Regions from separate parts of the Parabacteroides sp. AM17-47 genome, predicted to be linked through region 1. Evidence: riboswitches for the same ligand, from Rfam matches in the RefSeq annotation. Region 1 holds a riboswitch; each other region holds the start of a gene.
What was found. A riboswitch is a leader RNA that binds a small molecule or an ion and turns the genes downstream of it on or off. The one in region 1 is predicted to bind thiamine pyrophosphate.
Positions count from the first base shown of each region.

Region 2: it holds a riboswitch for thiamine pyrophosphate, as region 1 does, so the genes downstream of both, DW205_RS10760 (TonB-dependent receptor) here and thiD (bifunctional hydroxymethylpyrimidine kinase/phosphomethylpyrimidine kinase) in region 1, are expected to answer to the same signal.
Region 3: it holds a riboswitch for thiamine pyrophosphate, as region 1 does, so the genes downstream of both, DW205_RS19700 (sulfide-dependent adenosine diphosphate thiazole synthase) here and thiD (bifunctional hydroxymethylpyrimidine kinase/phosphomethylpyrimidine kinase) in region 1, are expected to answer to the same signal.

Region 1 is NZ_QTLI01000017.1:86,562-94,919, reverse strand. Features, by position in the region: gene thiC (phosphomethylpyrimidine synthase ThiC) at 1-627, opposite strand, end outside; gene DW205_RS14715 (thiamine phosphate synthase) at 639-1,367, opposite strand; gene DW205_RS14710 (thiamine phosphate synthase) at 1,358-1,954, opposite strand; gene thiD (bifunctional hydroxymethylpyrimidine kinase/phosphomethylpyrimidine kinase) at 1,947-2,795, opposite strand; TPP riboswitch at 2,790-2,887, opposite strand; gene DW205_RS14700 (BamA/TamA family outer membrane protein) at 2,991-4,220, opposite strand; gene cbiD (cobalt-precorrin-5B (C(1))-methyltransferase CbiD) at 4,373-6,307, opposite strand; gene cobM (precorrin-4 C(11)-methyltransferase) at 6,307-8,088, opposite strand; gene DW205_RS14685 (bifunctional cobalt-precorrin-7 (C(5))-methyltransferase/cobalt-precorrin-6B (C(15))-methyltransferase) at 8,085-8,358, opposite strand, start outside.
Region 2 is NZ_QTLI01000011.1:118,504-126,861, reverse strand. Features, by position in the region: gene infB (translation initiation factor IF-2) at 1-875, opposite strand, end outside; gene nusA (transcription termination factor NusA) at 896-2,161, opposite strand; gene rimP (ribosome assembly cofactor RimP) at 2,166-2,633, opposite strand; TPP riboswitch at 2,871-2,981, shown strand; gene DW205_RS10760 (TonB-dependent receptor) at 3,024-5,222, shown strand; gene pnuC (nicotinamide riboside transporter PnuC) at 5,257-5,844, shown strand; gene DW205_RS10750 (thiamine diphosphokinase) at 5,862-6,521, shown strand; gene DW205_RS10745 (hypothetical protein) at 6,602-6,982, opposite strand; gene DW205_RS10740 (DUF3868 domain-containing protein) at 7,034-8,358, opposite strand, start outside.
Region 3 is NZ_QTLI01000030.1:23,132-31,489, forward strand. Features, by position in the region: gene DW205_RS19670 (glycoside hydrolase family 3 N-terminal domain-containing protein) at 1-776, shown strand, start outside; gene DW205_RS19675 (hypothetical protein) at 862-1,266, shown strand; gene DW205_RS19680 (DUF3440 domain-containing protein) at 1,263-2,564, shown strand; gene DW205_RS19685 (ParB/RepB/Spo0J family partition protein) at 2,548-3,072, shown strand; gene DW205_RS19695 (hypothetical protein) at 3,418-4,746, opposite strand; TPP riboswitch at 5,147-5,243, shown strand; gene DW205_RS19700 (sulfide-dependent adenosine diphosphate thiazole synthase) at 5,306-6,076, shown strand; gene DW205_RS19705 (hypothetical protein) at 6,133-6,552, opposite strand; gene DW205_RS19710 (DUF6769 family protein) at 6,623-7,027, shown strand; gene DW205_RS19715 (efflux RND transporter periplasmic adaptor subunit) at 7,106-8,335, shown strand; gene DW205_RS19720 (efflux RND transporter permease subunit) at 8,351-8,358, shown strand, end outside.

The DNA of each region.
Region 1 (8,358 bases):
ACCGATATTGGTATTGATCTTTACCAAGAACTTCTTACCGATAATCATCGGCTCGGCTTCCGGGTGATTGATATTCGCCGGGATGATCGCGCGACCGGCGGCGATTTCCTTGCGGACGAACTCCGGCGTGATATACGACTTCAGTCCCAAAGCCTCGATTTGCTGGTTCTCACGAATCGCCACGTACTCCATTTCCGGAGTGATAATACGCTTCTTCGCATAATACATCTGGGTGATATTCTTACCCTCTTTAGCCCGGAAAGGCAAGTATCGCTTGGGAAAACGCAGGGAATTCAGACTCGCGTCCGCCAATCGCTCACGGCCATAAGCGGAAGTCAATTCCGGCAATTGAACCACATCTTTACGCTTACCGTACCACTCCTCACGTATACGAGGAAGTCCTTTAGCGATATCAATCGATATCTTGGGATCGGAATACGGGCCGCTCGTATCGTAAACGATTACCGGATTGTTCTTCTTGAAGATTCGCTCTCCATGCTCATCCAAAGTTACCGTGTCCAACAATTTAATCTTACGCATACCAACCTTGATCTTATTGATCTCGCCCGGGACATAAATCTTTTCCGAGGACGGATAGGAAATACGCATATTCTTTTTAGTAGCCATATGTATTTAGTTTAGTACTTATTGATTTCCTCTATAAACCGGCGGGTTTCCTCCACGGGATCGGGGGCATTGATAATCGCGCCCGAAACAGCGATTCCGGTTATACCCGTCTCCATCAAAGGGCCTACGTCTTCCAGCGTAATACCACCTATCGCGAAGATAGGAATATCAATGCCAGCCTCCTTGCATTGAGCGATAATTTTACGATAACCTTCCAGACCTAAGATGGGACTCAAATTCTTCTTGGTACCCGTAAAGCGATACGGCCCTAGTCCGATATACGAGGCGCCTCGTTCTACGGCCAGCCGGATATCCTCGAACGTGTTAGCCGTAGCCCCGATATAGAAGATGGCATTGGAATCCAACTTGTCTTTCAGTACTTCCCAAGCGATATCCAAGGGCATATCATTCTTACCCAGATGACAAGCCGTAGCGCCACATGTCACGGCAGCCTCCAGATCATCGTTTACGCAGAAATCCACGATTCGCTCACATTCTTCCGCGCAGATAGTGGCACATGTACGTACGGTATCCTCATAAATCCCATCCTTCATGCGCAACTGTATCCATGAGCACCCTCCTTGGATTGCCATGCGTACCTCGTCGCATTCCGTATATTTAGGCGTACGATGCGTTATAAACATCAAGCGATTGTTTCCACCAAAAGGGGGGCGTAATCCGGTTGTTCTCCGACCGACTCTTCCATTCTCATCATATCCGAAATAATAATTTAAGGCCATACTTGTAATCGTTTGAATTGTTTTATGAGTTGATCCGCGACTAGAAGGGAGGGATCGTTTCCCCAAAGGGCTCCGAGAACGGCGACACCGCCGAAGGGGATATCTTTTAATTTCGTTATTGTCTGCGGGCAGATTCCTCCCAAGGCAATCACCTTATCATCGATGATGCCCTTCGCGTTTCGCAATCCATCTAAGGGGAATCCGCTACCATATCCTTCTTTGGATATACTCTGAAAGATCGGGCTAAGGAATACATAGTCGCATACCGGTTTATACTCGATAATCTCTTCCAGACTATGGCAAGAACGACTTATACTGCCTTTATATAAAGGTGGAGCTTCCGGGTTCCTCTTGTTCAAATGGACTCCTCCTAAAGCCCTTTCTTCTGCCAAGGTAAACCAATCATGAAGAACGATCCTGTCGTAATAGGCCGGAGAGATGTTATCCAATAAGCCCTCCAATTCATCACGTTTACAATCCGGTTTACGTAGATGTAAACGAGACATTCCTTCCGCAAATAGAAGTTCGATCAAAGAAGCTTCATCCGCGAAAAAATAAGGTGTAGTAATTACGACCAGCTTATTCATGATTCCATCGGATTTTATGAAGGGCAGAGGGTGAGAAGAAGTGGTTTACAGGTCCGTGCCCTTTTCCCATGCATACATTTGCCCCGTGAACGAGCGCGTTATTCATATATTCCTTGGCTAATCGTACGGCTTCCACCAATGAATGGCCGAGTGCCATATAAGCGGCGATGGCGGACGATAGCGTACAGCCCGTTCCATGGGTATTGAAGGTCTCCACTGTTGGCGAGACCAGACAAATCGGATTATTCTCATTGATAAATAACCGATCCACCGTTTCTACTCCGGGAATATGCCCCCCCTTGATCAATAGAGCGTTACATCCTTTTTCCTGCAATTTCCGGGCGGCAAGTAAGATATCCGCCTCGTTATTGATTTTTATACCGGAAAGATATTCCGTCTCGGGAATATTCGGAGTAAGCAGTGTCGCTTTAGGGAACAACTCATCCATGATGGTTCGGATGGCGTCATCCTCCAATAATTTACTTCCGCTCGTGGATATCATCACTGGATCTAAAATGATAGAAGTCTGTTGGAAGGAAGGTAAAGTTTCAGATACGACCTTTACGGCATCCTTGTTATGTAGCATCCCTATTTTTACGGCATCTACGATGAAATCCTCAAGAATAGCTTCGATTTGTCCTCTCAAAATCTCGGGAGAGATCGCTTGGATCCCTCGCACTCCCTGTGTGTTTTGAGCGGTTATAGCCGTTATCGCCGAGGCTCCAAAAACCCCCAGCGAGGAAAAAGTCTTAATATCCGCTTGTATTCCGGCACCACCGCCACTATCAGAGCCCGCGATCGTTAAAGCTACCGGATAACGGTACGTTTCATTTTTATCCATCTAACATTCGTTTTTCTTACGGCGGCATTACCCGCATCAAGTAGTAAGGGTATGATCTCAGCCCATATAGTATGGCACCCCTTCGACGACGCAAACTTAGTGAAAAAAATCGATATTAAGATATTTCCGGCTTTTAAACGATAATTTTAACGCAAGGTTATACTTCCATAAATCGTAGACGGGAGCCTTCTGGTTTTAGAAGGCTTCCGTCATATTCATATAAACCGCCATCCCTTTTTGGTTCGGGTCTTTGCCTACGTCTAGGCGGAAGTTCTTGCCGGGTTGCATTTGGATACGTAAGCCTACGCCGTAGTTGAACTTCCATTTATTCCAGTCTACGATAGGAGCGTTTCCGATCGTACCCGTGCCGACCCAGCCAACAAAACCACACTTCGCCCAGAAATTACCGCTCTTATATTTCTCCACGCTGCCGAACATATGACGATACTCCAGAATCCCATACGCCATGGTCTTGTCACGGTACTTGCCCCAATAGTATCCGCGAAGATCGAAAGGAGAGCCAAACGAAGGAAGCTCCGTAAAAGGAACGTTTCCCACACCGATTTGTGTCTTGGCGATCCATGCCAAGGTGCTACGAGGACGAAATACTTGCTGGAATTGGCGGTATTCTAACTCGAACATCTCATAATTATATGCACCGCCTAAATACTTTCCATACACTTTAGCGATCGCGCTTAGTAACATACCGGAACTTGGGGTCGCCACGTCATTTCGTGTATCGTATTGAATCAAGCCGCCGACACCGATATTGACATAATCTCGTTTGAACTTATTGAAATAAGGATCTTCGGCCATCACCGGGTTGATATCATCTGATTTGCTGAAATTAATATCAAAAAGAGGACCCGTATATAAATGAGGCCTAACTTCCCATACGAAACGGGGATATAGTTGGAAAGAACTCTTATGGAATTTCGTTGTCGAGTCGCTCTTCTCGATTTGCTCGATCGTCTCATAGCCTTTCCCGAAATAATGCGAAGGTTCGTTCCGATAACCGTAACTGATATAAATACGGAAGCGATTCTCGTTGAAGAATAAGGTACCGGCACCGGCAAAAACGAACGTCCCGTTTAAGGTAATATTAAATCCCGCAGGGATAAACGATCGTTGGGATATCGTATCATTCTTGTTTAAGCGAAAGCTAGCCAAAACCGCGCCACCTACGCCAAAGGAGGCTTCCGGCGTGTAAGACGGTCCGCCAAGGATAGACCACCAGATCCTTTTGTTGGCCCGTATGGAGTCTTTATGTAATTGTTTATGATAACGTTGTATTTGCTTTTCGGTCATAGGCTTACCATCCAGCATCAGCACTTCTTTCGGAATCGTGTCATTGGAAATGCCTTGCGCCTTTACGGAAAAGGCGAATAGAAGGCAGGCCATATAAATTAAAAGATATCTAAACATTATTTTAATCAATATTTAGAGGGCAAAAGTACGAAATCCTCCTAATATGTATTCTTAAAGAATCCCTAATAAAAAAGAATAAACAGCTAAAAAGAAATGCTATTACAGTCTGGGGGGTGTAGAGACGTAGCGTGCGCGCTGCGTCTCTACAGCTAAGATTGGTACAAGACCTTGCCCTCTTCGGATATTAACAGCAAGGTTAGTTCGCCGTCGGGAAGGATAGGAGCGCAATACGATTTACATTTTTGTAAAAGTAATGGGAAGAAACGATTTTGTTCTTTTTCCGCAAGAAGCTCCCATAATTCACGGGCCAACGTAATCCGATTGATTGCATCTACGGTCGCCTCCTCGCATTTTGCTTCTTTCGCTACATCTTGAAGGAAGCCTTTGTTCATGACGACTTTTTTGCTGTGTGTATCCAGGAAACCTTCCGCAAGTTTCACCGCCTTGCCGATCATGATACCTAAGATAACCTGCTTGAAACCTAAATCGGCAGCGATCTTTAGCGTCTCTCCGATAAAGTTCCCATAATGGACGAATGATTGTGGAGGCAAAGAAGCGTATAAGCTCCGAAGGTAGCGTTCACTCTTCGCCCCGGAATTAATAACCAACGTCTCGCAACCTATCGCTTTGGCGACACTGGCTTCTTTCCGTATCGAGGCGATAAAAGCGTCCGATGAGAAAGGACGCACGATTCCGGATGTCCCGATAATGGAGATTCCCCCGATAATTCCAAGTTTCGGATTGAAGGTACGTTTCGCCAACTCCTCGCCACCGGGAACCGAGACCGTGACAATAGCGACGGAATCGGGTGAGGGCAGGAGTGGAATCAGCTCTTGCCGGATCATCTTACGGGGCGTGGCGTTTATAGCCGGGCCGCCGACTTTCAAGCCGAGTCCCGGAAGGGTCACGGTTCCGACTCCTTCACCTGCTTGGAAGATGACTCTTCCCGTATCGTCGCTTTCTGTTTCTTGACAATATTCTTCTTGTGCCATTACCGTGGCACGCTTGTGCCATCGGCTTGGCACAGCTGTGCCATCACCGTGGCACGACTCTGCCACGGCGATGGCACAACCGGATACATCGAGAGATAATTGAACAGTAACCCGGATCCGGCTATGATTCGTCACGTCCGGATCATCCCCAGACTCCTTGATCACGGTACAGGTGGCGGAACACCCGGCCCATTCGGTATAGGCTACCGGCAACGTTATCTGTTCTCCCGAGGGTAATGTTATCTGGCTTTCTGTTTGTTCCTTCCGTGATAATAAGGCCAATAAAGCGGCTTTTGCGGCGGCGGTAGCACAAGCTCCGGTCGTATATCCGCTTTTCAAGGGAAAGAATTCGGGTAATAGGCGTTCGATTTGTTTGCGCAATCCGTCTTCACCATACACTCGGTAGAAAGTTTCCGGTAATGCGGGACGCTTCACGACAAATACTGGTATTCCGAATTGGCGGGCAGCGTTCACTTTATCCGTAAAATAGCCGGAGAAACCACTTTCCTTTGTCAAGATCGCATCCGGATGGAGTTGCTCCAACAACTTTAACTCATCCTCACCTTCTCGATAGAAAACCAGACGTTCTTGGGGGAAGCCCTGCTTCTCGGCCAACGACAAAGATTCCTCCCGCTCCAATATACGGAACCAAGTGGTATGCGATCGCCAATAAGGGCGGAGCGGGGCAAGGGTGTTCACGCCACTGAGGGCAAGTAGCCGTTGGATACCTTTGTTTTCCATTTGGTGAATTGCGTCTGCATAACTATCGCACCAAATCAAGTCCTCATCACGAGGTGGATACCGACGTTCGTAACGGATCACCGGAATCTGTAAACATTTCGATACTTTTTCGATCGTTTGGTGTAACACTTGAGCGAAAGGGTGTGCCGCATCAATCAATAGCTTAATCGCGTGGTCACGACAAAAACACTCCATTTCCTCCGCATTCATGGCTCCGGTCAAACGGATTCCATGCGCACATTCAATGGATTGCAAAGTTCCTTTCGTAGAATAGTAATAGGTAGCGGCTGCCTCGTCCGCTACCCGCACAGCCACACGGCCTTCTGTCGTTCCTCCAAGGATCAGTATCATTACTTACGGAAAAGATGTTTGAATTCATCCGCATATAAGCGGGATAGACCCTTGCGATTATCGATGGCATCCCCGACGACAAGTAATGTTGTCAGTGTAAGATGATTCTCTTTTACGATTTTCGCGAGATCTTTCAGTTGCCCACGGTAGATCCGCTCGTCTTTCCATGTCAATTTATAGCAAGCGGCTACCGGAGTGGTTGGAGCGTAATGTCGCAATAATTCCTCTTGGACCTTCTCTACGACACCGGCGCTTAAGAAGATACACATCGTACTTTGGCTTTGAGCCAGTTTGTGCAGTTGCTCTTTCTCAGGCATGGGCGTACGTCCTTCGCCACGAGTGAGGATGATCGTTTGTACTTTCTCCGGAATCGTGAACTGGGAATAAAGAGCGGCGGCGGCGGCTTGGAAAGAGGAAATACCCGGAGTGATATGATAATCCATCCCGTATTGATCAAAGTAATTCATTTGCTCTTGAATAGCTCCATAGATGCAAGGATCGCCCGTGTGCAAACGAACGACAAACAATCCTTTATCATAAAACTCTTTCATCAACGCGAACTGTTCTTCCAGATTCATATCCGCCGAGCTTCGCACCGTAGCGCCTGCCTTCGCGCATAAGGTAAGTTCTTTCGGGACGAGGCTTCCTGCATACAGGATCAAATCCGCTTTCTCCAACATTTGCCGTCCGCGGATAGAGATCAAGTCCGGATCGCCGGGACCGGCTCCTACGATCTCGATATGTCCCTTGCGGCAGGCCGTCCGATCTAACGCTACGGCAAAGGTATATTCATTTCCTTTCCCTAAATCCGCTTTTTGCTTCTCGACCAAAAGCGGACCGCCATGAGCCGCATAAATGGCGGAAGCTTCCGATACACTTGGGGATTCGGTTACCTCCAGTACTTTCTCCGAGGGATTGGGTACCGGGATATCTTTCAGCTCCTCCGATGTATAGGTGTGGAAAGGGCATTCCATAACTCCATAAGCCAGTAATGTCAGCACCGGTTCGCATTTCTTTAAATCGATTGTATTTACATCCGCCAAAGCTTCCGGATATAGGCGTTTATCACGCAATACATCTTTAATATGTTCGTAAACGACCGTAGGATCGCCTTGCATATCCTTGCGGCAACCCATTCCTAGGTGGAGGACTTTCGGTATATAGGTGATCGTAGGGATGGAAGTATCGTATTGTTGGGGACTGACGATCATCAATAACTCATAGTCTTGCTGCGGTATCGCCTCGAAGGAATAAAAGATAGAGACATGAGACGGGACCGTACGCTCCAAATAATCCGTTCCTTTATCTCGTATATCAAGGAGTAGCGCTGTCGGTTTTCCATTGACAAAAGTGGAGATGGCGGCATTGCTATCTTTGACGATCAAGGTCCAATCGTATTTCTTCCCTAATGTATCGAGCGCCCATAGGTTTGCGTTGTCGCTTTGTGTCGTAATAATCGCTTCGGCTCCTAATAGGTTCGCTAACTCTTTGGAAAGATCGTTCGCTCCACCGATATGTCCGGATAAGACAGGAATCACGTATTTGCCGGTACTATCTATACAAACCACGGCCGGATCGGTATGTTTATCTTCCGCGAAGGGAGCGATACTGCGTACGCAAATTCCCATCGCTCCTATAAATACCAAACTACTGGATTCGTGAAAAACCTCTTTTGAGAAAGAGCCGAATGGTAAGATCTTCGCCTCGGGATAAGAAGCAAGAATTCGCTCAGCAAGCACCCGGCTACTATCGGATATTGGAATAATTGATATTGTACTCATAATTTATAAATAACATTCACGGTAATCGTATTAAAATCATCAATCGTGATACGGGTTTGGGCGGATATCCGAAGACCGGTTTGGCGGACCGCTTCCTCTAAAAGCGCTTTGCTTTCGTCGGATACGGAGTTGAAGACGATGACACCGCTCTCTTTCATCTTTTTGGAAACTACCATAAGGATCTCCACTAATTTCCCGCCATGTCCGCCGATAAAGATTGCATCCGGAGCCTCCAACGCTGATAAATCCACCGATAAGAAATCTCCGATT
Region 2 (8,358 bases), on a different contig from region 1:
TTCTTAGCGTCACCTTCCTCACCCGGTTTGGTGGGAGCGTTCGGTTTAATCAAAGTAGGCGAATTCGGACTCTTATGAGGAGCGCCCGGACCGTTGCTATTATTACCCGGCCGATTGTTATTAAACTTTTGCTTCTCATCACGCTCTTTCCGCTTCTCCTCCTTCGTTTTCTTCTTCGGACGAGTCGATTGGTTAAGCGCATCCAAGTCAATCTTACCGGTTACCTTGATCTTTGATTCCAATTTAACCGAGTTCAAACGGAAAAGATTATCGTCTTTTTCCTCGGTCTTCTCTACTTCCTGTTCCGGTTTCACACTTTCCACCTTAGGTTCCGCAACAACCGGTTGCTTCTCTACGGTTTTTTCTTTTTCCACTTCCACTACTATAACTTTTTCTTCTTTTTTCTCCGTGGGAGCCTGCGCAGGCTGCGCGGGTTTAACAGGAGCTTGAGCAGCGGGAGCGGCAGGCGCTTCCTTCACTTTCGGCTCTTCCTTTACCTTAGGCTCTTCTTTCACCTTCGGCTCCTCTTTAGCCTTCGGCTCTTCCTGCTGTTTTTTATGTTGTCCACCATCCAAATCGATATGACCCTTCATTACGATCTTAGGCCTGAATTCTTCCGGTATCACTGTCTTTATTTCCGCAGTCTTCTCTTCTTTCACAGAAGGAGCCTCTTTCTGCGCACGATCCGCCGCAAAATTACGATCTTTCTCAGGCAGATCCTTTCCAAACTCTTTTACGAGCAAAGCATACTGTTCATCACTGATCCTCGTGTTGGGATTATCCTCAACCGAGAACCCATTCCGGTGCAGGAACTCAACCACCGTGTTGATTCCCACGTTCAATTTTCTCTGTACTTGAATTAATTTTATAGGCATATCTAACTTTGTCGTAATACTTATTCGTTACCTTCATCTTCAAATTCCGCGGATAAGATAGCTAAAAGATCGTCCACGGTCTGCTCTTCCAGATCGGCACGTTCAATAATCTCATTGCGGTTCATAGCAAGGACGCTCTTCGCCGTATAGCATCCTATATTCTTCAGTGCGTCGATCACCCAGCTGTCGATCTCGTCGGAGAACTCATCCAAGTAGATATCCTCCTCGTCCGCTCCTTCGATATCACGGAATACGTCAATCGTATACTCAGTCAACATACAAGCCAACTTAATATTCAGACCACCCTTACCGATCGCTAAAGAAACCTCCTCCGGACGTAGATAAACCTCAGCTTTCTTTTCTTCCTCATTTACACGGATAGAAGAGATCTTAGCCGGGCTTAAAGCACGCTGGATAAACAAAGAGAGATTTGAGGTGTAATTAATCACATCAATGTTCTCGTTTCTCAACTCGCGAACGATTCCGTGAATACGAGAGCCTTTCATACCTACGCAAGCACCCACCGGGTCAATACGGTCATCGTATGACTCGACAGCCACTTTGGCACGCTCTCCCGGGATACGGGCGATCGCCTTGATCGTAATCAAGCCGTCATTAATCTCCGGAACCTCCAACTCGAACAACCGCTGCAAGAAGACCTTATCCGTACGGGAAAGAAGGATCTTCGGGTTGTTATTATAGTTATCCACACGTTGAACGATCGCACGTACGGTCTCTCCCTTACGATAGAAATCGGTCGGGATTTGCTCGGATTTCGGCAGTAGCAACTCATTACCATCGTCATCCAGCAACAGGATTTCTTTCTTCCACACCTGATAAACCTCAGCGGCGATGATGTGGCCGATTTTATCCTTATACTTAGCGTACAAGCTGTCTTTCTGCAATTCAAGTATCTTTGAAGCCAAAGTCTGGCGCAAGTTTAAGATCGCACGACGTCCGAAGTCCGCGAAATGCACCTCGTCGGTCACTTCCTCGCCCACCTCACAGTCGGCGTCGATTTTACGGGCCTCCGTCAACGTAAGCTGCAAGTTCTCATCCTCCAATTCATCATCAGCCACAACCGTACGGTTTCTCCAGATCTCGAAATCACCTTTCTCAGGATTGATAATCACGTCATAGTTCTCATCCGTGCCAAACATCTTGGCGATCACGTTGCGGAACGAATCTTCCAAAACGCTAATCATCGTATCTTTATCGATATTCTTCAACTCCTTGAACTCCGCAAGGGTGTCAATCATACTGATTGTTTCCTCTTTCTTGGCCATAATCTTACTTGAATCTTATTAAGTATTTTGTATATTTTATTTCATCAAATGTATACGACTCATCCTCTATCACGGTTACCTTCCGCTTAGCGCCCTCCGGTTTCACCTTCTTCTCGACAGAGACAACCACACCGTTCTCGTCGGCAGATTTCAACACACCTGTCAGCTTCGAGCCGTTTTTCAACAGCATCTCCACCTCGTTTCCGATGTTCTTGACGTATTGGCGAAGTACCTTAAAAGGAGAAGTAATGCCGGCGGAGCCAACCTCCAGCTCATAGTCCTCGACGTCACGATCCAGATGCTCCTCCAAATACCGGCTCAACTCAGCGCAATCATCAATGCTTACCGCTTCATCGTTATCAATTTCAACGACTATCAGGTTCCCCGGTTTAATCACTACGTCTACTAAATAATTGCTTGAAGAGGCTAGTTTTTCCTCTACTAATTGGCTTACCACTTTCTTTTCTATCATACACATATCTGTTAAGAACAAAAGAAGGGGACTACCCGCCCCCTCCTCAACTTCACTTAATCGCCCGCAAATATACAAAAAATCAATGAGTTCTCAAAATATCCTCATCTTTTTGCAGAAAAAATTAATACGACACAAACCGGATTACGATCGATAGTAATCAGAATTAATATCTATAGAAATCCGATTTACTATTGATAGTAATATTTATTAACACTTTTATGCCTATCTTTGCTGCCGAATACGAAGGGGTGCTCGCGGAATCCTTCACGAAAGGAGCGGGCTGAGATCATACCCATAGAACCTGTACAGGTAATGCTGTCGTAGGGATTCATGCTTCTCCCATCCTTTCTATTCATCTATTTAGTTTTAAAGCAAAAAGATGAAAAGATGAAAAATGTATTGGTTATCTTGGCCGGCTCCTTACTGGCTACAACCGCCAAGGCACAAATGCCCAGTCCGGTCGACTCCTTGAAAATCTCAAAAGACGTATCTTTAGATGAAGTGGTTATTACCGCTACCAAAGTCGGGAAAGAGACCCCGGTAGCTTATAGCGACATCTCCAAACAAGAACTAAGCAGCCGGAACAACGGGCAAGGTATCCCATTCCTTATCTCCCAATCCCCGTCTGTTATCATGACCTCGGATGCCGGAACGGGTATCGGTTACTCCGGTTTTCGTATCCGGGGTACAGATGCGAACCGTATCAATATCACGATCAATGGCGTACCGGTTAATGACTCCGAGTCTCATACCGTATTCTGGGCTAATATGGCCGATATAGCTTCCTCGGTAGAATCGATCCAGATCCAACGAGGCGCCGGAACCTCTACGAACGGAGCTGCGGCTTTTGGCGCTACGGTCGCCATGCAGACCGAGAAACCGTCCTTAAAGCCTTACGGCGAATATTCCGTATCAGCAGGTTCTTTCGGTACGCTGAAACATACGGTAAAAGGCGGCACCGGATTACTTTACGATCATTTCGCTTTCGACGCCCGCTACTCCAATATCCGTAGCGACGGCTTTATCGATCGTGCCTCCGCCCGTATGAGTTCTTACTATGCCTCCGCCGCTTTCTATGCCGATAATACATTGATTAAATTCCAAGCCTTCGGGAACAGCGAGAAGACCTATCAAGCATGGAACGGTGTTCCGTCTTATTTACTTGACACAGATCGTAGCTATAATCCATGCGGAGAATATGAGGAAGATGGAGTGAAGAAGTTTTATAACAATCAGACGGATAATTATTGGCAACACAACTACCATTTAATGGCCAGCCAGCGTATCGGAGATTTCTGGAATATGAACCTGACCCTTCATTACACCGATGGTAACGGATATTACGAGGATTATAAATCGAAAGCCAAATTCAGCAGTTATAAACTACCGGAATATATCGATCCGGAGGGTAATACCGTAAAAAAGACGGACCTTGTGCGCCGTAAATGGCTCGACAATTATTTCTATGGAGCCGTTTATAGCGCAAACTATCAACGTGACAATACCCGCCTTACGCTGGGAACCGCCGTCAACAACTATGTAGGCGATCATTTTGGCCGGGTAATGTGGACCAAAAGCGCAAACGTCTTGCCACAACCGGATTACGAATATTATCGCAATACCGGTAAGAAATTAGACTACAACGCATACGCTAAATTGACTCAACGTCTTTCCCCTCTTTTCACCGGCTATCTGGACTTACAATACCGTGGGATCCATTACACCATTAAGGGAAACGATGACAAAGCCGGGGAAGGACTGGACATTCGTAAGAACTGGAACTTCTTCAACCCGAAAGCCGGAATAAACTTCCATAACAATGGCCATAACGCCTTCGTCTCTTTCTCCGTCGCTAACCGGGAACCGAACCGTGACAATTTCACGGAGGCAGGCCCCGAGGAACGTCCTACCCACGAGACCTTATATGATTACGAGGCCGGTTATAGTTTTGGTAACGACCGTTTCCGGTTTGGAGCCAATCTCTATTTCATGGATTACAACAACCAATTGATCCTAACCGGCAAGATCAGCGAGATCGGCGAGGCCCTCACTTCCAATATAAAGGATAGTTACCGAATGGGTATCGAGCTTACCGGAGGTGTACAAATCACCTCTTGGCTGAATTGGAGCGCGAACGTAACCCTCAGCCAAAATAAAATCAAGCATTTCGTGGAATACGTGGATAATTGGGATACCGGAGGACAAGAGATCAATGATCTAGGCACAACGAATATAGCTTTCTCACCCAATCTAATAGCGAACAGCATGTTCGATTTCGTTTACAAAGGGTTTATCGCGAGTTTCAACTCACAAATAGTAGGCCGCCAATACATAGACAATTCAAGCAGCAAGGATCGTTCCATCGATCCCTACTTTATCAATAGCCTACGTATCGGTTACGCCTTCCAGCCTAAGTTCATGAAAGAAATAACCCTAGACGTGACTATCAACAACCTCTTCAACGAGAAGTACGAGACCAACGCATGGGTATACTCGTATATCGAAAACGGCACACGTAAAAAGGATGACGGTTATTTCACCCAAGCCGGCACGAACGCCATGGCCAGGATCACCTTCAAATTCTAACTTAATTTTCAATTATCAATTATCAATTACTAAAATGGTTTGGCTAGAATACTTCGGAGTAATAACCGGTCTGCTCTATCTCTTTCTAGAGATTAAACAACATAAGGGCATGTGGGTGGTGGGATTCCTCACCTCCCTCGTGTATGTCTTTGTCTTCCTGTCCGCTAAGATTTATGCGGACATGGGATTGCAAACCTATTACGTAGGAATCAGCATATACGGTTTCTATCAATGGACCCGGAAGAAACATGAGATACACACGGAAAACGACAGTCTTCCCTCCGACCGTATCCTATACACCCATCTGAGCCTTCCGCTTTTCGTGGGGATTATCGGAACATTGGCCGTTGTATTCGCCATCTTATGGTATCTCCTTCATCAATTCACGGACTCTCCCATCCCCGTAGGCGATGCGTTCACCACGTCGGTAGGCATTGTCGCTACTTGGATGCTGGCAAGGCGAATTATCGAGCATTGGATTTTTTGGGTAATCGTAAACCTCGTTTCCGTATATCTTTATTACCTTCGGGGCTTGTATCCGACGATGCTACTCTATTTTTGCTATGCGACACTAGCCATTGTGGGCTATTACAATTGGCGGAAGAAAGGGGAAGAGTTTTAATTTATAATTTATGAATTATGGGAGATAATACGGAAGTGAAGGAAAGAGGATGTGTGATCGTAGCGAATGGGAGATTTCCTTCCGCTGAGTTACCCTTGAGATTATTAAAGGAAGCGAAAACGATTATCGCTTGTGATGGAGCCGTAAAGACACTTTATGAAAAGGGTATTCATCCGGACGCTATCGTAGGAGACTTGGACAGTATACCCGCCGACCTGCGCAAACGCTACGCAGACCAAATCCACCATGTAGAGGACCAAGAGATCAACGACCTCTCCAAATCCATCCGCTTCGCCCATGCCCAAGGCTATCGAGAAGTTCTCATATTAGGAGCTACCGGATTGCGTGAGGATCATACATTGGGAAATATATCCCTTCTTATGGAGTATGCCCCCTTATTCAAGCGGGTGGAGATGTTATCCGACTATGGTCTTTTCACACCTATCTTAGAAACAACGACTTTCGCTTCTTATCCGGGGCAACAAATCTCCATTTTCGTTCTTTATCCCGAAGGGGAGATTAGTACAGAAGGACTCCGCTGGCCCATTTGCCAACGAAAGCTCACCTCATGGTGGCAAGGAACTCTCAACGAGGCTTTAGGAAATCAATTTACCGTCACCCTCTCCCCAGATTGCCGGGTGATCATTTACAGGGAAGCTCCCCATACAAAAAAATAGTCCTGAAAAGTATCACTACTTTTCAGGACCGTTACACCCCTCAACTTTACATGCTTAAATAAGAAGCGTTCGCTTCCTTATCAAGCAGATAATTTTTTTAACTCATTCTCTTTCCATTCGGAAAAACCTTCTACCCTATCCCTTATCTGGAACTGTAGCTTATCGTCGGCAACCAACTTCAGCACAGCCGTAGGAGAAAGGGGCAAATACATATCATTCACGGCGAAAAAAGCTTTCAGTAAAACCACGTCATAGTCATCGTGGATTACTTCTTTCTTTAATACAACCGAAACCTCCATCTGAGTCAGATAGTAGGCTGAACGTTCGTATGCGCACCAAGCATCTCCTTCCAGATACAGATAGACATTGTTTGGATTATCTACCTCATGAGGCAGAACCAACTCTACTACATCTGATGCTTGTTCCATATAAAAGAAATTATTATTAATATTTGTCTTCATGACATTTACAAATTAAGTGCCTTCTACCCTATACATAGGGAGGAATAGCTATCATTTTACAGCGTTGAAACTATCAAATACCGCATTATCCTCTATTTTCTTGCGCAATTCCTCTAAATTTATCGCCGCGGCCTTTACTCCCATATCCTGAGCCTGCTTCAATAGAGATTCCGCTTCCGTCAAATCACCGGTCAACATACTTAACACTCCTTTCGCATGAACCGCCTCCGGGGCGTTCCCCGCTTTCGCCAAATAGTTCTTAGCGGAAGCATAATCACCCTTGCCCATAGCGATATTCGCGGCGTTAAGATTCGCTACCGGATCATTCGGAAACATACGGACAGCGATATCAAATACATTATTATATTCGTCACTACCGATCTCATAGCTGTTAGCCACCGCGAACATCTCCCCTAAACTTAGCTGTTGCGGACGAGTCTTGATAATCTCACGCCCCTCATCCACCGTAAACTCACGTACCGTATAATCAATCTTATATTCCGAGCGACGTAACGAAGGGAAAATATCTTTCAGCACATAACGGAAAGCGGCGCCACCACCCAAGGCACGTAACTTAGCCTCCTTGCGATCCGGATCATCCGAGCTATCGATAATCGCCAATACCTCGCTACGATTCGGCACATTCGGATCGGCCTCTACCTTTTCCTTAAAACCGACCCAATCTTCCGGTTCCGAGCTCATCGTGAAGAAATCAGCCTTGAAGTCATTCTTCTGGCGGATATAGTCACGTAACGCTTTGACACGATTATCCGCCAATTTCTTATTACTAGCGTAAGAGCCTTCCGGTGAGGCATATCCTTTCAGTACGATACCTGTCGGTTTCACGTTCTTATCCTCTGTAACGGTACGGATCGTATTATTGATCTTCGCCAACTCCACCGCATTATTACGGAAATCAGGAAGAATCTGATATTTACCCACTTGGAAGTCCAAGAAAGCCGTACCGACTTCCGCACGATGCTTCTCCGTCTCTGCCATCGGCGTGATATAAGAGAATGTAGGCTGAACCTCATAGCGCTTATCCGGACGACGACGAATCTTGTCCGCGATCAATAACGGACTACCGGCCTCTTCCTTACCGCAACCGCATAGATTCGGGTCTAACACGACACGTGCGTCTTTCATCCAATCCTCAAAAGGCACGGCGGTTTTATAACTTACCACTTGATCTTCCTTCCCGGCTTTCAAGATAGTATAATGAGGTACGTCGTTCAAATTATCCAAGGCGACCTCACGGTTATATACTTTCTGGCGGATACGTCCGTTCACCAAAATAGAAGGAAGCCCCTCTTTTTGCGAAGCCGATTCCAAGACGGGGGTCAGTTCCAAATAGCTACGGGATTTCACCGCATCGC
Region 3 (8,358 bases), on a different contig from region 1:
AGCTCGCTTCTGTCGTGATGCTGAAAAATAAGGGAAACGCCTTACCTATGAGTAAGGAGATGAAGGTGTATATTCCGAAACGTTATTATCCGGCGGTAGTCGGTTTCTTCGGAACGACTAGCGAGGCTCATAGGGATGATCCGGTGAATTTGGATTTGGTTCGTAAGTATTTTACGGTCGTTGATAATCCCGATGAGGCGGATTTCGCTATCGTCTTTATGACGAGCCCGAACAGTGGTACGGGGTATGATAAATCCGATCGTGAGAAAGGAGGAAACGGTTATATGCCTATCAGTTTACAGTATAATGATTATACCGCTACCTATGCCCGTAACCCAAGTTTGGCGGGGGGAGATCCGTTTGAGAATTTCACGAACCGTTCTTATAAAGGTAAGTCCGTGAAAACAGCTAATAAGCAGGATATGCTTTCTGTTTTGGAGACAAAGGCTAAAATGAAAGGTAAGCCTGTAATCGTATCTTTGGAGATGGATAAGCCCACGATTATGTCCGAGTTCGAGGGTTCGGCGGATGCCATTTTGGTGAACTTCGGTGTACAAAACCAAGCGGTCTTGGATATCATCAGTGGAAAAGCCGAGCCTTCCGCTTTGTTGCCTTTGCAGATGCCGGCAGATATGCGTATCGTGGAGGAGCAATTCGAGGATGTTCCCCGGGATATGAAATGCTATACGGACAGCGAGGGCCATCTGTATGATTTCGCTTTTGGTATGAATTGGAAAGGCGTTATCGATGATGAGCGAGTGACTAAATATAAATAGGGTAAATTACATTTTTGTGTTTTTGTGGTTACGGTATCTATATATAATGCCTAAATTTGCATGGTAATATTATTAAGTGCAGACCATGAAAATTATGACATTGCAGGGAACGGACAAATTGTTATATGAACTTGTCGCGCCTTTGGTCATGAATCCAGCCATTTTGCGACAAAATAACAATTACCCTTTTAAAACATCTCGTAGCCACGTTTGGTATATAGCCTTTCATGAAACGGCTGTTGTTGGTTTTATGCCTGTAAAAAAAGGACATATCTATTACTCTATAGACAATTATTTCGTGAGTGGTGACGATCCTTCGGTATTGAGTGAACTTCTTGAAGAAGTCATAAAGGATTTTTCATCTCAAGCTTCACTTATGGCTGTTGTGCATAAACGTCATGTAAAAGTGTTCTCACAAAAAAAGTTCCAGACATGTGTTGAGTGGAAAAATTATGATAAAATGCATTATTTACCGGAGGTAGAGTCATGATGCGAAGAATGGATGTGTACGAGGCGACAGAGAAAAGATTGAAGATCATTTTTGATTATTTCGATTACGTATACGTCTCTTTTTCCGGCGGAAAGGATAGTGGTGTACTGTTGAATTTGTGTGTAGATTATATTCGTAGATACGCTCCGGGACGAAAACTAGGTGTATTTCATATGGATTATGAGGTTCAATACAGCCAGACGACCGAATATGTGGAAAAGGTTTATGCCGCTAATTCCGATATCCTTGATATTTATCATTGTTGTGTTCCTTTTAAAGTCCAGACATGTACATCTATGTTTCAACAATATTGGAGACCTTGGAGCGAGGAGTGCCGGGATATCTGGGTTCGAGAGATGCCCCATTCATGTCTCCGGGCGAAAGACTTTGACTTCTTCAAGGAGGACATGTGGGATTATGATTTTCAGAATATGTTCCCTTTTTGGTTGTATCAACGGAAAATGGGCCGGCGTATATGTTGCCTTGTTGGTATCCGTACCCAAGAGAGTTTTAATAGGTGGCGGGCCATACATAGTGATAAGAATTACAGAAAACTAGCTAATTATAAATGGACTCGCAGAATGAATTATTCTATATATAACGCATATCCTATTTATGATTGGAAAACTCAGGATATCTGGATAGCGAACGGAAAGTTCGGTTGGCCATATAATCATTTGTATGATTTGTATTATCAAGCAGGGGTGCCTTTGTCCCGGCAACGTGTGGCGAGCCCATTCATATCCCAAGCGATATCCACACTGTTCATTTACAAAGTTGTCGATCCCGACATGTGGGGGCGGATGGTTGGACGTGTAAACGGTGTTGGCTTTGCCGGTATATATGGGAATACCTCCGCTATGGGATGGAGGGCTATCAAGTGCCCAGCCGGGTTCTCTTGGGAGAAATATATGTATTTTCTCCTAAATACCTTACCCGAAGAAACTCGTGAGAACTATTTGAATAAGTTAAGAGTCAGCCGTAAATTCTGGAGAGAAAAAGGGGGATGCCTCAGTGAGGAGACAATCGCTAAGTTACGGGCGGCTAATATTCCTATCATTGTGGAAGAATGTACCGCTTACCATACGGATAAGAAACCAGTACGGATGGAGTATATCGATGATATCAATATACCCGAGTTTAAAGAAATCCCTACTTACAAACGTATGTGTGTTTGTATTTTGAAAAACGATCATACATGCAAGTATATGGGTTTTTCCCAGACAAAACGAGAGAGGGATATGAGAAAAGAAGTAATGGACAAATATAATTTTTATAAGCATGGGAAACTTTGTTAGTCCGGCATATGGTGTTAGGGCTGTCCCTATAGAAAAAATTGTAGCCAACAGCTATAACCCTAATATCATGGCACCACCGGAAATGCGATTATTGGAACTTTCCATTTGGGAGGATGGCTATACGATGCCTTGCGTCTGTTATTATCTTGAAGAGGATGATTTATATGAGATAGTAGATGGTTATCATCGTTATCTGGTTATGAAGCAATCTCAAAGGATTTATGATCGTGAGAAAGGAATGTTGCCTGTAACGGTGATTGAGAAAGATATTTCAAACCGAATGGCTTCAACCATTCGCCATAACAGGGCTCGAGGGATGCACAACTTGGAACTTATGACGGAGATTGTTACGGAGTTGGTCAAATCTGGGATGTCTGATAAGTGGATCATGCGTAATATTGGAATGGATAAAAATGAGTTACTTCGGTTCAAGCAGATTTCGGGATTAGCTGAATTATTCCGGGATAAAGAATTCGGTTGGTCTGATGACTGGTCGGAAGAAGATTAAGCTTTTTACATTTCTCAATATGTTGAGGAGCAATTTGTTTGTTCGCCGATATATCGAGTATATAATGTTCTTTCCCTTCCAACTCAGAGTCTGTCCAAAGCTCGATAACCGAATTGCCTTTTGCCCGTAACCCTCCCATAATGGCGCTTTGCCCGAATCGTTCTCTCAATATGTCTTGCAACTCAAACAAGCAGGGAGCCTGTTTGGGCAAATTGGTTTTCACTACGGTTTGCGGAGTGATTGTAAAATTCTTCGCATCCGTTACTTGTCCCCAAGAACATACCACCACTAACAGCAGCGACAACATGATATTGATTTTTCTGACGGTAAAGCACATAACTTCTTTTATTTAAGATATTGTATCAAGGCATCACATTGTTCCATATATCCTTGCAGCGTATCTGCCATTTGCGGCATTTCAGGAAGCAGTTCACCACATATCCGTTTGATGCCGGGTAGTTCCATCAATCCGGGAAAGCCTTTTCGCATCCATTCTTTCTTAGAGGGATAATCGTCCGGAAGATTAGTGTATAGCATTTGGTAGTAGCTGATGGATAATGCGATTTGTTGTATCTGTTTTGTCTCTCCTTCGGGGTATTGTTCCAGTTTGTTGATAGCTTCCGTAAACAGGGATCGCTGCATTTCGATGGTAGCCGGATAATCACCCAACAATACAAGTGTCTGTAACAAATAAATACGGCAAGTAGCAAGTTCCTGCTCAGTTAACGGCAGTCCGCTCAGGTACTCAAGCCCCTCTTTGACCTCAAGGAGAGAGAGCAGGCGTTCCGGTGGCAATGTGCCCGGTTCTTGTGCCTTCAGCCATTGGTGGCAAGCGAAACTGACCACGCAACGGTGGAGCAGGCGTGACGGATCATTTTCATCTCCTGTAAGGGAGGCATAACGGTCGGCTTCCGCAAAATCATGCTTTTCTATAAGCTTGTACATTATGCGTTTACAAAATTCTGGAAATAGAGATTCCTGTTTCTCTTTCCACTGGTTGTACGGGGTCTCCCAACCGGCAAGGAAAGACATTTCCTCTTCTTCAAAATCGAAATCCATCTCTTTCCCATAGGCTCCTGCCACTTCAAACGCTTCGGGAACTGCCAGCAGCCGGAGCAACGTTTGGATTCTTTCAGGTTCGGGTGCATTGTCATCGTCCAAACCTTCCACTACGCAAAGTAGCGGAAAGAACGCGTACCAATGTCCCAGCGTATCGGCTCCTCTTTTATCCCCTTCGGCAAGTGCCTTAGAAGCTAAGGGAACAATTTGTTCCGCCAATTCCAAAGGGTCTAGTAGCCGAAGTTCCGCCTTTGCCGATACAGGAAGAACACTCATCTCAAGCAGCTTTTTCCATAATGCAGTCCCTGCGGTGACACAACACTTTCCGGAACAACCGTCCACATAAGTACCATCTTTCAAGAAACCGCCCTCTACGGCAAGCCGCCTCGCCTCGCTACGCTCCGGCTCCGGCAATTGCTCCGGAGGCAAAAGAGAGAGATAACCGAGTTGTTCCAGTTCATCACGAACCCGTAATACCGTGTACCCGCAGTCCAGTTGATTCTGGATTTGGTAAAGACTATAACAAATACTTTGTGCCAAAGGTGGAACAGGAGAGGCGGTCGCTGTTGTTATCACGGAATATTCCACCAAACTTTCTATAGCATGCATTGACATAATTGCAGTGATTTATAAGGATTAATATGAGTCATATTGGTTGATAAATTGAAAACCAGAGATAGAAACTATAAGTTTGAATTACCTAATTACAAGATTTACAGATTTAATACCACTACGTTTATCGTAAGCAAAGTTACAAATATTTATTATTTGACCGATGATTTTTGCAAAGAATTTGCATTGCAACAAGGAAAAGACTAACATACCGTGATAATTATACTGATAACCTATGGTTTTATTATGAATGTTATTGGCTATTGTACCCGATGAAATTGGTGGCAAATCTTCAAGGCATCTTATACATTATCCATCCGAATGACGGAAAAATTGAGGGGAAACATAGAAGTGGAACCTGAAGGTGTACAGTTATACTAATTTTTTGTACATTTGCCCCCGACTTTTCACATAGGGGTGCCCGAGTCATACGGGCTGAGATTATACCCATCGAACCTGATCCGGGTAATGCCGGCGAAGGGAAAATAAGGTAGAACTAGGAAATAAAGGGGGCGTTACCTCTATGTGCTCCCTGATGTTTAAACTTTAATTAGTTATTAAGATGGAACAGATTGTTTCAAGTGGAATCATTGACTCTTACTTCGAGAAGTTGAAGAGCAACTTGTCTGTGGATGTAGCGATCGTGGGAGGGGGACCTTCCGGTATCGTGGCCGCTTATTTCTTGGCGAAAGCCGGTAAGAAGGTGGCGTTGTTTGATCGTAAGCTGGCTCCCGGTGGAGGTATGTGGGGCGGCGCTATGATGTTCAACGATATCGTGGTGCAGGAAGAGGCTATGCCGATTATCAAGGAATTGGGCGTAAGCTATAAGGAAGGTGCTAATGGTACGTATATCATGGATTCGGTACATACCACTTCTGCTTTGATTTATCAGGCGACGAAGGCGGGCGCTACGATCTTTAACTGCTATTCGGTAGAGGACGTGGTGTTTCATAACGATGCCGTAGCCGGTGTGGTAGTGAACTGGGCTCCGGTAATCCGTGAGGGGATGCACGTGGATCCGTTGACGATCATGGCAAAGGCTGTCTTGGAAGGTACGGGGCATGATTGCGAGATTGCCCGTGTGGTAGCCCGTAAGAATGATATCCAATTGAATACACCGACCGGAGGCGTGATCGGCGAGCGTTCCTTGAATGTGGAGCTGGGTGAGCAGACGACGGTGGAGAACACGAAGGAGATCTACCCGGGATTATTCGTTTCCGGTATGGCCGCTAACGGCGTAAGCGGTAGCTTCCGTATGGGACCGATCTTTGGCGGCATGCTGATGAGCGGCAAGAAGGCTGCTGAGTTGATCTGCGAAAAACTTGGGAATTGAAAATTGAGAATTGAGAATTGAAAATTATTGATTGTTGTATCTTTAATTTTCAATTCTCAATTCCCAACGGTTTTTCCTTGTCTCAAGAATAAGAATCCCGTTATGATCAACGCCGTGGATAATCCCGTATAGAATACGGAAATGAAAGAATTCGGCAGTAAATGGAACGTGCGGATCGTGATCCCGAAAGCGATCATGAAGATCATGATAATCCAACCTTTCACGTCGAAGAAAGAGAACGGGCAATGTTTCCCGTTTTTCCGGGAGATCCGTTCGGAATGTTTATAGAAAAGCCGTTTAAAGACTAAATTGAAGAAAAGTAAGAAAACGATGGTCGCTTCCCCGATCTTGAATAACCAATAATGGGTATCGTTTAACCATGTGATGATACCGATGCGTAAGATATTGATACCGGCGAAAATCCATACGCAACCGGCGGTATATAATAATACCTTTTTATTTACTCCAAACTTCATCTATCTTTTTATTTACCGCAAACTTACAACATTCATGTAAAAAACGGAAAAATATCCTTATCTTTGTGCCATGCGTGAGAAAATGAAACAGAGGATTGTACAATACGTGGTGCTGATGGCCGGCATCTTGGCATTGCTTTCTGTGGTTATCCCTCACCATCATCACCGGGACGGGATGCCTTGTTATCAATCCTTGACCGCGGAGCAAGCGCATGGCGATAAAAGCACTGATACGCATGATTGCGGTTGCGACGGGCATAACTTGGCCTATTTCAGTACGCATATTTCTCATTTTATGGATGGAGATGTGGATATACATCTGATGCCGTTACTCGTCTTATTTGATTACATTTATCCACCTGAACCGGCGTTTTGCGGACAGCTCCTTGATCACGAGAACGCCCCCTACATTGAGTCGCTGCACGACACTTGGATAGTGAGTGCCTCGGGACTTCGTGCCCCTCCTATGTCTTGATACCTCGTTTGTGAGAGCGGGTGAGGACAGACTTGCCCCTATCTATTTATTATTAACGATATCAAGATTTTTTACACAATGAAGAAAATATATTTGGTAGGTGCGATGTGCGCTTACCTGTTTGCCGGTTGTGCGGGAAATGCGTCGCAAGCCGGACACGATGAGCATAATCATGAATTAGAGGCTCACGACCATGAGCATGAAGGTGAGGATCACGATCATGATCATGAGGGACATGAACACGAAGGCCATGACCATGAGCATGAGGCCGGTGGTACCCATCCCGATGAGATCGTCTTTAAGAAAGCCTTGGCCGAGGCTGTTGGTTTACAAACCGTAACGGTTAATCCCGCTCCTTTCACGGATGTGATCAAGACGAGCGGACGAGTGATGGCGGCGCAAGGGGAGGAGTCCGTGATCGTCGCTACCGTCCCCGGCGTGATCTCGTTCGGGAGCTTACCATTCGTGGATGGTACGGCGGTACGCAAGGGACAGGCCGTGTTGAGTATCGCGTCCAACGCCCTCTCGGATGGAGACGTGGCGGCAAGGGCTAAATTCGCTTATGAGACGGCGAAAAAGGAATACGAGCGTATGCAAGCCTTGGTAGGCGATAAGATCGTATCCGCCAAGGATTTCGAGCAGGCCCGCTTGAATTACGAGAACGCCAAGGTCGCTTATGAGGCGATAGCGGGAAAACAGACGGCGAAAGGCGTGTCTGTAGTCTCTCCCTTGAACGGTTACTTGAAGAACATCCAAGTGAAAGAGGGTGATTATGTATCTGTAGGTCAGCCTTTGGCTACGATCTCGCAAAACAATCGTTTGGTATTGCGTGCGGACGTGTCTGAGAGGTATTACAACGATCTTCCCATGATCCAAACCGCTAATTTCATGACTCCGTATGATAACGCTCTCTATAAATTGTCTGATTTGCGTGGACGGTTGTTATCGTATGGAAAGGCTTCCGATATGAACTCTTTCTATGTACCGGTGACTTTCGAGTTCGATAATAAAGGAGCGGTTATCCCCGGTTCTTTCGTGGAGATCTTTTTGTTGACAAAGCCGATGGAGAATGTCTTGAGCGTACCTGTCTCCGCCCTTATCGAGGAGCAGGGCGTTTATTCGGTATTTATCCGTCTGGATGAGGAAGGCTATAAGAAGCAATGGGTGACGTTGGGAGCGAATAACGGCTCGGAGGTACAGATCCTTTCCGGATTGAAACCGGGCGATGAGGTCGTGACCCGTGGCGCTTACCAAATCAAGTTGTCTTCCGCTTCTAACGCGATACCGGCTCATAGCCATAGCCATTAATAGGAGGGACGTTGCATGTTAAA